Regions from separate parts of the Companilactobacillus farciminis KCTC 3681 genome, predicted to be linked through region 2. Evidence: predicted binding sites of a transcription regulator. Region 2 holds the regulator's gene; each other region holds the start of a gene.
The links. Region 2 encodes LexA, which represses DNA repair genes until DNA is damaged. Its sites were predicted from a motif close to CNAACANNTGTTNG; they were not measured.

Region 1 (4,247 bases), 840 kb from region 2:
TCAACTATCGCCAAACGCAAATTCATCATTCCCAAAGGTTCAGCGTATCCTAAAGAAGTAACTTTAGTACTCAATTTTTGCATAATTTTTGACCACATTTTTTGTGGAAATAATCGTAGATCCAATTCACCAGTTCCTAAACGAATGATATCTGGTGAAAATTCCAGCTGATTTATTTGTTGCAGCCGACGGTCACTTTCTTTTAAGTATCCGGCTGAGATAAATTTTTTCCAACTTGGTTTGGTTGGCAACATCACCGACCAGGTATTACTGACAATTCTCGTCCCCGCACCGTGTTGACCAGAAATAATTCCATAAGAGGTCAGTTCATCGATAGCTGTTGAAATGGTGCTGCGATTGACTTTGAACATCAACGCTAAAGCCCGCTGTGACGGCAATCTTGAGTTGATAGGCCAAGCTCCACTAGCGACTTGATCACAGACGTATTGCACGATTTGGCGGTAAACTGGAATTTTAGCTTTTTTATCAGGTTGCCAAGTAATTTGTAGTGGTATATTTTTTTGCATGATTAACTCCTTTTGGTTGGGTAAAGTTAATCAGTTTGGATGGTTACTTTACTCTCTAACACTTATATAATCGTTAATGTTGGTAAAAATCAATACAATTTGGTTGGTAAAGGGGGACTAATCATGAACTTTTTCTTACAAGGATTAACTATGGGGATTGCTTACGATGCGCCAATCGGCTTAGCAAATTTATTCGTCATCAATTCTGCTCTGACCCAATCGCGAAGAAAGTCACTGTTGACGGCAATTATCATCATTATTTTTGACGTGAGTCTTGCATTTGCCTGCTTCTTTGGTATTGGTGCTATCATGAAAAAATTCGAATGGCTACAATTGATCATCTTGTTGGTCGGCAGTTTGATCGTAATTTATATGGGGATAAATCTTCTGCGCTCACAAACGACTGATATTAGTGCCGAAGCTACAACTGAAATGACGCTTTTCAAAACTATTTCTTCAGCTTTTGTAGTTATTTGGTTCAATCCACAAGCAATTATCGACGGCTCAATGATGTTGGGAGCTTTTCAAGTAACCTTGCCTAGTTACAGCCACCCCATTTTCATCGCCGGTGTGGGAATTGCTTCAGCTCTCTGGTTCATTTTATTGAGCATTATTGTTTCCAAATTTAAAGACAAGTTCAATGCTAAAGTATTAAGAATTATCAATCTAGTTTGTGGATTTATTATTATTCTTTATGGTGGCAAACTATTTTGGAATTTCATTACTTTGTTATTGGCATAAAAAGAGCCTCAAGTTCTCAATCGAACTTGAGGTTTTATTTATTCTTTTTTGTTATATATTCTGAAAAATCAAATAATTTATCATTATTTGTAATAAATATTTGATTATAAACTCTATTAATGTCTCTTTCAGTAGAAGCATATTTCACAAAATTGTCTTTTATTTTTTCCTTTTCGGATATATACCTTACTGCATTAATTTTTTCTTCTTCATTAAATCCGTATTGATCAATTACTAAAACCCTTTCAGAACTGGCATGAAGCCAATTTAATATTTGTATCCACCAGGTTCTATCTGTATCCCCCAATGAAGAACCAAAAATATATATCACATCGCTTTTCTCAATAATTTCTTTTGTCTTATCATATGCACCATAACCTATCTTTTTTATTATTTCGGGTTTTAACATGTTCTCTACCGCGTGATATCCCAACCAAGATTCATTTATTTGATTTCTATTGTCTACCCCAACTATAGGATATGAATCTACAGTTCCATGTATATGAACATTTGTTTTTAAATAATAATTTTTATCATCTTTTCTAAAATTATGTTTATTTCCAATACATTTATCCAGAAGACTCGTATAATTAAAATCAATAAAATTTATATTAATTCCCGCTCCTAGACCCATCAATATTTGAATTCTATTTTTCCCTGTTGGTTTTAAATTTTGAAAAACCTTAGTGATATCATTCAAAAAAGAATTATTCAATTTTACCGCATCTACTACAGAAATCATGTCTTCACATTTCTTTATATATTTATCTAAATCATCCAGCACTTCATTGTAAGATTCTATGAATTCCTCTATATCAGTATTTACTTTTTTAGAAATGGTTAATTTACCTAATCCTAATTCAAAATCACTCCAGTTTTCTTTATTAGATTCAATATCTTTGTAAATCATATTTCCAGATTTATTATTAATTTCTTTATAGAAATCACTATATCTGGTTGGTAATCCGTTTCTTATGTCGAAACCATTGCCAATAAAAAAAGTTAAGTTCAAATTTTTTCCCCCTCGCTTATTAATATATATAATATCACACAAATCAAACATATGTTCGTGCGAGTTCATTAATTATCCTCTAATAATTCATGCCAAAATTAATAAAAATCAAATTTACTTGTTTACATTTTCAAAAAAGATGCTAATATTAGTGTCACAAGATAAAAAACGACAAGAAAGAGGAGTAGAATCTTCCACACTAACAGTGAGTTGGGAATGGTGAGAACCCAATTAGTAAATGGACTTTTCGAATAACACTTTCTTAATGTTTCTGGCTAAAATGAGCAATCAAAGTAAGTACAGACGTTAACCGGTACGTTACCATCGGTGGAACATGTTAGTGTTCTTATTGAGCTGGTCTATTTTATATAGGCAACTTGGGTGGTACCGCGAAGTCTTTCGTCCCAGTTATTATTAATTTAATAACTGCGATGAAAGACTTTTTTATTTTGCAAAGAATAAGGTTGGCCAATCGGCAACTAATTGGAGGAAAACTACATGAACTTAATTATACCTAAGGATTATGATCCAAAATTATCTGTTAAAGAAACACAAAAAGCTATTCAATACATCCGTGAAACATTCCAAGATGAATTTGGTAAAGAATTGAATTTGTCACGTTTATCAGCACCTATGATGGTTGAAAAAGGTACTGGTTTGAATGATAACCTTAACGGTGTGGAATCTCCTGTTTCCTTCACTATGAAAGGTCTACCTGGCGAAACTATCGAAATCGTCCACTCTTTGGCTAAATGGAAACGTCTAGCTTTGAAACGCTACGGCTTTGGTATGCACGAAGGTATCTACACTAATATGAATGCTATCAGAAAAGACGAAGATCTTGATAACATCCACTCAATCTACGTTGACCAATGGGACTGGGAAAAAGTCATCGCTAAGGATGAACGTAACACAGCTGCTTTGAAGCACACAGTTCGTCAAATTTTCAAAGTTATCAAGCACATGGAACACGAGGTTTGGTACAAATTCCCTAAGGCTGTTCACCACTTGCCTGACGAAATTCACTTCGTAACAACTCAAGAACTAGAAGACAGATGGCCTGACAAGACACCTAAAGAACGTGAAGATGCTATTTGTAAAGAACTTGGCTGTGTCTTCTTAATGCAAATCGGTGGACCTATGAAGAGTGGTAAACGCCATGACGGTCGTGCCCCTGACTATGATGACTGGAAACTAAACGGTGATATTTTATTCTGGTATGAACCTTTACAGCACGCCCTAGAAATCTCAAGTATGGGTATCCGTGTTAGTGAAGAATCAATGCTTGAACAATTAAAGATTGCTCATGAAGAAGATCGTGAAAAGCTCCCATTCCACCAAATGTTACTAAACGGCGAACTACCATACACAATCGGTGGTGGTATCGGACAATCTCGTCTATGTATGTTACTTCTTGGCAAAGCTCACGTTGGTGAAGTCCAAGCTGCTGTTTGGCCAGAAGACTTACGTCAAAAATGTGAAGAAAACGACATTCACTTGCTATAAAACAAAAAGTCACTGATTAATTTCAGCGACTTTTTTTAGTTAATATCGAATAATTCTTTCATAGCTTCAAAGTTATCAGGATACTTGTTGGAACCAAAAATTTCTTTATTCTTACCATTATCAAAAGAAATCTTTAAACTCCATTGAGTACCGTCCAAAATGTCATTATCACTATATTCAGTTTGCCAATCTTCCAAATGTAAATCGGCGATTCTTTTTTGTAACGATTCGATTTGTTCTTCACTCAAATCATTTTTTACGGCCGACCCAGAACGTTCAGAATCCAGAATTCCCTTGCTATATTTCAATGTTTTATTCAGCAGATCTATTTCACCAAATTCTGGTACGCCAAAAAATCCGCCTTCTTCAAAGAATAATTTAGTGATTTTCATAGTCTCACCTCTGGCTAATTTTTCTTCATTATATCAGCGCTAGCTTAATATAAAAATAAACAGCCCTTC
Region 2 (4,247 bases):
GTTTTGAAATGGGTCAAAGAACAAGGTGGAGTTAAGGAAATGGATCGTCGTAATCGTAAAAAGTCTGATTTATTGTACGACTTCTTAGACGATTCTAAATTATTTACAGCACCAGTCATGAAACAAGACCGTTCCTTAACGAATGTGCCTTTTGTGACGGGCAAGCCAGAATTAGATCAAGAATTGATTCAACAAGCTAGTGAAGTCGGTTTATTGAATATTAAAGGCCATCGTTCAGTTGGCGGAATGCGAGCTAGTTTGTACAATGCAATGCCTTATATTGGAGTCGAAAAACTAGTTGACTTCTTAAATAAATTTGAAAAAGATTACTGGGGGAAACACTAATGTATGATGTAAAAACTTTTAATGCGATTGCCCAAAGCGGCTTAGATACTTTTAGAAATGATTTTGAAATTAATAAGACTGATGATCCAGATGCTTATTTGATTAGATCAGTTAATTTGTTGGAAGCTGATTTTCCACAGAGCCTAAAGACGATTGTTAGAGCTGGTGCCGGTGTTAACAATATTCCGTTAGACCGCGTGACTGAAAAGGGAATTGCAGTTTTTAATACTCCCGGTAGTAATGCTAATGCCGTTAAAGAATTGATAGTTGCTCTAATGATTGCTACGAAGAGAAATCTCTTTGAGGCACACCAATATTCAGATGAACATACAGAAGCCGATGTTTCTCAACGAACTGAAAAAGACAAAACTAAATTCAATGGTACAGAATTAGCTGGTAAAAAAATTGCAGTAATTGGGTTAGGCCACGTTGGTTCTCTAGTTGCCAATGCTGCGTTAGGATTAGGGATGAAAGTAATTGGTTATGATCCTTATTTATCAGCTAATGCTGCTTGGAGAATCAACAATAAAGTTAAACGAGTTGATACAATTAAAAAAGCCGTTAAGAGTGCCGACTTTGTAACTATTCACGTGCCTAAGAATGAAGAGACAATTGGTTTGATCAGTACTCCAGAAATCAATGAAATGAAAGATGGGGCAGTTTTGTTCAACTATTCTAGAGTTGGTATCGTCGATAATAAGGCTGCTGTTAAAGCTATTCGTAATCAAAAAATCAATCATTACTGTACCGACTTTGGTGAACCGATCATTGCTGACAATCCAAAGATTACCATCACTCCACATATCGGTGGTTCAACTTTAGAAGCTGAATCAAATGGAGCTATTCAAGGTGCTAATACCGTTATGGATTATTTGCAAAATGGCGATACGACTAATTGTGTCAATTTGCCAAATATGCAGGTAGCATTTGAAACAGCTTTTCGAATTACCGTAATTCACCAAAATGTTCCTAACATGGTTGGACAGATCAGTACGCAACTAGCTAATCGTCAAATCAATATTGAAAATATGGCTAATGCGGCTAAAGATAAAGTGGCTTATACGATCGTTGACGTGAACGATTTGAATCAAGATGATGCTGAAGATTTGATTCACCATTTGAATTCTATTCCTGAAGTTTATCGTGTTCGTCTGATAAAACATCAATAAAAAAACCACTCAATTAAATGAGTGGCTTAGAATATTTGTGAACGATATAATCCAACAACTTTTCCTAAGATCTCGACGTTGTCTAAGATGATAGGGTCCATCGTATCGTTTTCAGGTTGTAGGCGGTAATGTCCATTTTCTTGATAAAATCTCTTGCAAGTGGCTTCGATATCTTCAGTCATTGCAATAATGATTTCACCGTTGTTTGCAAAGTTTTGTTCGTGAACGATAACGTGGTCACCATCGTAGATCCCCGCGTTGATCATACTTTCACCGTGAATTTCTAGCATGAACAATTCACCAGATTCACGATTCAAGTCAGGTGGGATTGGGAAGTAACCATCAGGATTTCTTTCAGCGGTAATTGGTTGACCAGCCGCAACAGTACCTAAGATAGGAATTTGTTTTGACTTGATTCCAATTGAACTGAGTCCGATAGTTGTTAACTCGATAGCACGTGGCTTTGTAGGGTCACGTTGAATGTAGCCTTTCTTTTCAAGACGAGATAAATGACCGTGGACCGTTGATGTTGAAGATAAATCTACGGCTTCGCAGATCTCTCTAACAGTAGGCGGATATCCATGTTCATCTAAGTAATCATAAATGCATTGTAAAATTTGTGACTGTTTAGAGCCTTCAGCTTTTGACATTAGAACACCTCATTGTTAATATCTTAAATAGATTGTATCAAAATTTGAATACAAGTTCAAACAAGTGTTCGATTGTATTAGGGAGATTTGATAAAATGAACGAACAAGACGAATTACTTAAGAAAATCAATGAATTAGCCCACAAGGCTAAGGCCGGCACGATTACTAAAGAGGAAGAAGATCAACAAGCAGAACTTAGAAAAGAATACTTGAAGAACTTCCGTGCTAGTTTTAAATCACAAATTGAAATGTTACGTGTCTTTGATAAGCAAGGAAACGAAGTAACTCCTGAAAAAGTTAGAGAAATTCAACGTAAAAAGAGATTACGTGACGATTAGACTTTCATTTATTGAATTTTTTTTGTAATATTAATAAGTATATGGAAAGGGTGAAACATAAATGGGAACAACAATAGTCGTTGGTATTTTAGCTTTGTTGATTGGCCTAGTTGGTGGTTTCTTCGCTGCTAGATGGTATATGAAGAAATATTTCCAAGACAATCCACCAATCAGTGCTGATATGATTAAGCAAATGATGGCTCAAATGGGACAAAAGCCTTCACAAAAGAAACTTAATCAATTAATGAATACTATGAAGAATTCACAAAAGAATAACAAGTAGTTAAACAAAATAAGCGATATGCATATTTTTATATGTGTACCGCTTATTTTTTTATGCAAAAAATTAGTCAATCACTAAATCACGAACTAAAAATATTTGTGTAATTATAATTGACAAAATGTAAACGTTAAACACGAATAATATACGAAAAATATTGTATAAAATACGCTTTTTGCATTGAAAGAAAATGAAAACCCTGATAAACTTTGGATACCAAAGCAAGAAAGGTGGAAATTTTTAATGTCTGATGTAGCGATAGTTATGGGTTCCATTTCCGACTTAAAAGTTATGCAAGCAACAATCGATGTTTTGCAAGAACTCGGAGTTAGTTATGAAGCCAAAGTGATTTCAGCGCACCGTACGCCTCAAGAGATGCTCGATTTTGCTAGAGGCGCTAAGGATACTTTCAAAGTGATCATTGCTGGAGCAGGGGGAGCTGCTCATTTACCTGGCATGATTGCATCATCAACAATTTTACCGGTGATTGGGGTGCCGGTTCCATCGAGATATCTCAAAGGGATGGACTCATTGCTTTCAATAGTACAAATGCCAGCAGGAGTTCCAGTAGCAACTGTTTCCATTGGTGAAGCTGGAGCGAAGAATGCGGCAATTTTAGCCACTAAGATCTGCGCATTACAAAATGAAACTTATCAAGAATCATTAAGGAAATATGTTCAAGCGATGCACGACAAATCGCTAGAAAGTGGGAAAGACCTTGGATAAGACAATTTTACCCGGCTCAACAATTGGAATTATCGGTGGTGGTCAATTAGGTCAGATGATGTCCTTTTGTGCCAAAGAAATGGGTTATAAAGTAATTATTTTAGATCCACAAGAAAATTGTTCAGCTGCTCAAGTGTCTGATGACCAAATCGTAGCCCAATATTCGGACGTTGATCAGCTCGTTGAATTAGCCAAAAGATGCGACGTTTTAACTTACGAGTTTGAAAATGTTGATGCAGCAGCTATCAATGAAGTTAAGAAATACACTCAAGTGCCTCAAGGTACTAAAGCTTTGAAAGTTACTCAAAATCGAATTTCTGAAAAAGATTTTATTGAAGCTAATGGTTTTTCAACTGTGCCACACGTTGTGATTGAAAATATCTTCGAATATCATCGCGGCGTAGAAAAATTAGGCGCACCAGTAATTTTGAAGACGATTCGTGGCGGCTATGATGGCAAAGGACAAATATTAGTCACTGATCCAGAGAATGTCTGTTATGCCGATATTGAGCATTTGTTGATGCAAGGCCCTTGCATGTTGGAGAAAAAAATCAATTTGGAAAAAGAAGTTTCAGTTGTCGTTTCTGCTAACAGTAAAGGCGATAAGTCAATTTTTCCAATTATTGAAAATGTTCATCGCCACAATATTTTGCATTTGAGTACTTGTCCAGCACAAATCAGTGAAAAGAGTGCTCAACATATTTATAACGTTGCTGAAACTTTAGCTGAAAAACTCGAA
Region 3 (4,247 bases), 1.1 Mb from region 2:
GCTTCTTCAATTCCTTGAACAATTTATCATCAGAATACAATTGCAGACCCTTTTCAACCTTCTTAGCTTTGTCCACTTCCCTAAACAACGACGCAACAAAATGACTAGTCAATTTATCTTCATCCACTTGCAGCTCTTGATATTGTGCTTTTTTAGCCACAGTTAAAAATCCCGGAGCTCGTAAAGTCTGTGGCGAATTTTCGATAGCTTTTTTATCAAAAGCCCGATAGATCAAAACGCCGATATGTGTGGGAATTTCCGACTGGACCTCTTCAAATAATTTTTGAGGCAAAACAAAGTAATTGTAGTTGCCAATAAATGATAATTTAGCTTTGGAATGAAAATCAGCTTTCGTAACTTTCAATTCATAACAGCGCCATTCAATCTTGCCATCAGTCAACTGTTGATAACTCAAAGTGTCGACGATTCCTTTTTTGTCTGGCATCGATACTTCCTCAACTACGTATGAACCTTGTTCCAAACAGTACTGATAAAGCGTGCTTTCCAAATTTTTAGTTAACTTAGTCTTCATTTGAAGCTCCCTTCCAAAACTTATCCACAGCTTGTTGCAATTGCTCAAGTGAATTTAAATTTTGTCGATTTTGCCAATGATTGGGGAAAAGTTGTGTGTAACGGAAACTAGCAAAACGCTGATCCAACAACAAAACAATTCCTTTATCATGACTACTTCGGATCAGTCGACCTGCGGCCTGCAAAACGTTATTCATTCCCGGCATTTGATACGCATATTCAAAACCGTGTCCATTCTCTTGGTCGTAGTAATCACGAATCAAATTATTCTCCACACTAAGTCCGGGTAATCCAACACTAACGATTGCTACGCCAATCAACTTGTTGCCTCGTAAGTCAATTCCTTCCGAAAAAATTCCTCCAAGAACACAGAATCCCAATAGCGTGTGATCTGGATTATCTTGAAATTTATCTAAAAATTCGTCACGAGCAACATTGTCCATCGTACTAGTTTGCATAACGGTCGAAATGTCGGGATATTTCTCTTCAAAGAGTGTTTCAATCTGTTTCAGATAGCCGTAAGAAGGGAAAAAGCACAGATAATTACCCGTCTTACCACTGACCAACGTATGCAAACTTTCAACGATGTCATCTTGGCTAAAAGGTCGTTGTCGATAGGTCGTCTGAACGTAGCGTGTGACCATAATGGCTTGGTTTTGTGCCGGAAATGGCGATGGCAATTGATATGCCAAACTATTTTCTTTACCGCCCAAAACACTTTGATAATAGTCCATCGGGGATAAGGTAGCTGAGAATAGCACTGCCCCTAAACCTAAATTCAAAGATTTATCTAAAAAGTGACTTGGATCTAGGCATAATTGCTTAACAGTCAGATGTTTATCTTCAACCACGATTCTTGTCTTATACGTATCGTCATATAACGCTCCAATTTTGACAAAGGTCAAACTATCAAAGAAGTAATCTTTGGCACTCTCAAGAAAATCTGAAGGCTGTTGATCCGCCATCCAATCAGTCATAAAATCATTAAATTTACTCAAAGTGTTCAACAATTTATCAGGTACGTCTGAAGTGATCTGTTCCGTCAAATCATCATCTTTTAAAACTTTTTTCATTTGATTGAAGACTCGTCGAACCTTCTTTAGTTGCTTTTGAAAATCAGCACTCGGCTGCGTATTGATCTTCTTGGCCACTTTTAGTAAACCGGCAATCTTTTGGTCGCTGATTTGAGCCGAATACATCGAACGAGAACGACTGACAAGGTTATGTGCTTCATCAATCAAGAAGAAATTGTCGGTATCCTTTTCGATGAAGAAACGCTGCAAGTACACCAATGGATCGAATAAATAGTTATAATCGCAAATAATTACGTCACAAAACAACGAAGCATCTAGCGAAAATTCAAAGGGATCAACTTGGTGCTTCCTAGCGTATTTCTCAATCACTTCGCGAGTAATACTATCTTCATTGGTCAACAAATCTGATAAAGCCGGCTTTAAACGGTCATAATAACCAATCATATATGGATCCTTTTCTGGTGGAACATCTTGTTCAGGAAAACGAATCTTATCTTTTGCCGTCAATGTAATACTTTTTAGTTTCAAACCCTTACTAGCCATCAATTCGATAGCTTCTTCTGCAACTCGTCGTGTGCTCTGTTTAGCTGTTAAGTAAAACAGGCGTTGAATCTTTTCTTCCCCCATTGCCTTAATAGCCGGAAACATCGTTGAAATCGTCTTTCCAGTACCCGTCGGTGCTTCAACGAATAACCTCGTCTCATACAAAATCGTTTTATAAACTGCTGCTGCTAGTTCATGTTGGCCCGTACGAAATTTGGGAAAAGGAAACTGTAATTCTTTGATTGTAGTATTACGTTCTTTACGTAAATTAGCGCGTAAAACCAACCAATATTCATACTCATCAATTAAATTTTTAAAAAAAGCATTTAATTCTTCACGACTATAAACTTGCTCATCTGTCGTAATCTTTTCGGTGCTAACTTGAAAATACGTTAACCGCAAAGTCACATGGTCAAATTCCGGCTGATCTTTTAAAATCAAGTAGCCATAGACTTTAACTTGTCCCCAATACAATTCCAAGGTATTATCGCTCAACTCTTCAAACGGTTGGTCAGAAGTTTTGATTTCTTCAATCAAGATACTTTTATCGGTAATCTTCAAACCATCAGCACGACCAGAAATCAAATATTCATTATCATTCATCGTCACTTCAGTCTTTAAATAAACTTCACTTTGATAGTCCGGATTCTTACCACGTTGCTTTTGTAATCGACGATGAATTCGTGCACCATTTAGGGCTGTATTTTGACTATTTTTAGTCTCATTCAAATCACCGCTACGCAAGACGAATTCCACTAATTGCCGAATTCCAATTTTAGTCGCCATACTCTACCCCCTTAATCATTAATTAATATTGTAAAACATACGTTCTGGTTTGTCTGTAGATTTCATAACTTCGCTAGTTGTAACATTCCGTCCTCCATAACAAAGCAAATTTGGCTGGAACAATGTGGGCACGACTTGGAGCCTTTGCTAAGCCCAAGCCCGGGCAAAGTCTTCAAGCTCGACCTTTCACTAGGCAATAAATTGCCAAGAGAAATTTCACATTTGAGCCAATTTGCTTTGTTATTCCGGACTAAATAGTGGTTCTATTTTTGACTTCATTTTAATTTGAAGAAATAAAAAACGCTTTTCTCTAATCGGCAGCATCATCTGACAATAGTCTAGATTCAAAAATAGTCTAAATTTCTGTGTACTTTTATTTAAAAAATTATATAATCGAATTCACTTGAGATTATTTGGGGGATAAAATGCCTACAACTGAAGAAACTCTAGCTTTGTCACTACGCGACGTCTTGAAAAGAAAACCGGTCGATAAAATTACGGTTAAGGATATCGTGACTGAATGTAATTTGACTCGGCAAACTTTTTACAATCACTTCGCGGATATCTACGAATTAGTCGAGTATGCTGCTTGCACCAATGCACGAAAAATTCTGGATAAAACTGCCAGTTACGATAAATGGCAATGTGGTTTCTATGCCGTTATGACGGTCATGCAGAATAATAAGACTATCGTCAAAAACACTTATCAATCCAACTATCGCGACTTAATGGAAAAGTACATCTTCAAGGTCATTTATAGCTACGTCATCGATATTGTTGAAAAGCTAGCTGAAGATATGAACGTTGCCCAAAAGCACAAAGATTTCATCGCTCATTTTTACACGTTGGCCTTTTTAGCCTTGATTCACGAATGGGTCCAAAATGGCCTCAAAGAAGATCCGAAAAAAATTGTTCAACAAGTTGCGACTCTAGTTCAAGGAGATTTCAAAAACGACTTGCAAAAATATGCCAAATAAAAAATCGCCGATTAATTTCGACGATTTTTTTGTTGTCCAACTAAGATAGTTGAGCCGACTGTAATATTTTTAACTTGTGACCAATCGATTTTTGATTTATCAACATTGAACAATAACGGCGTCATATTGATAAAAGCCGTTCTAACTTCTTCTGTCACCGGATAAGTTTTGGTTGCATCTATTTGATCGACCAATTCATAATGTTCTTCAAAATAATCCAGAACTTTTTTATTCGAGTACTCTGCTTGCTGCAACTGGTCTTTTGCCACTTGGCGCAATTCTTGAACGTGATATTGGTTGGGGATAACTTTTAAAACATAACCGTCATCTAAAATTCGATTGAATTCCGCATAATTAGCTGGCGAAAAGACGTCAA

Region 1: a site for LexA is predicted at 2,325-2,338, ahead of LF20184_RS01400 (AbiH family protein). Genes of this name have one in related genera too.
Region 3: a site for LexA is predicted at 2,927-2,940, ahead of LF20184_RS11200 (ATP-dependent DNA helicase). Genes of this name have one in related genera too.

What each region holds. Positions count from the first base shown of each region.
Region 1 is NZ_CP017702.1:289,355-293,601, reverse strand. Features, by position in the region: gene LF20184_RS01410 (aminotransferase-like domain-containing protein) at 1-527, opposite strand, end outside; gene LF20184_RS01405 (LysE/ArgO family amino acid transporter) at 651-1,268, shown strand; gene LF20184_RS01400 (AbiH family protein) at 1,303-2,280, opposite strand; T-box leader at 2,443-2,690, shown strand; gene asnA (aspartate--ammonia ligase) at 2,779-3,786, shown strand; gene LF20184_RS01390 (hypothetical protein) at 3,822-4,178, opposite strand.
Region 2 is NZ_CP017702.1:1,127,004-1,131,250, forward strand. Features, by position in the region: gene serC (3-phosphoserine/phosphohydroxythreonine transaminase) at 1-345, shown strand, start outside; gene LF20184_RS05575 (phosphoglycerate dehydrogenase) at 345-1,514, shown strand; gene lexA (transcriptional repressor LexA) at 1,541-2,164, opposite strand; gene LF20184_RS05585 (DUF896 domain-containing protein) at 2,260-2,502, shown strand; gene LF20184_RS05590 (YneF family protein) at 2,564-2,785, shown strand; gene purE (5-(carboxyamino)imidazole ribonucleotide mutase) at 3,026-3,508, shown strand; gene purK (5-(carboxyamino)imidazole ribonucleotide synthase) at 3,501-4,247, shown strand, end outside.
Region 3 is NZ_CP017702.1:2,254,299-2,258,545, forward strand. Features, by position in the region: gene LF20184_RS11195 (hypothetical protein) at 1-532, opposite strand, end outside; gene LF20184_RS11200 (ATP-dependent DNA helicase) at 522-2,894, opposite strand; gene LF20184_RS11205 (TetR/AcrR family transcriptional regulator) at 3,320-3,871, shown strand; gene LF20184_RS11210 (methyltransferase domain-containing protein) at 3,883-4,247, opposite strand, start outside.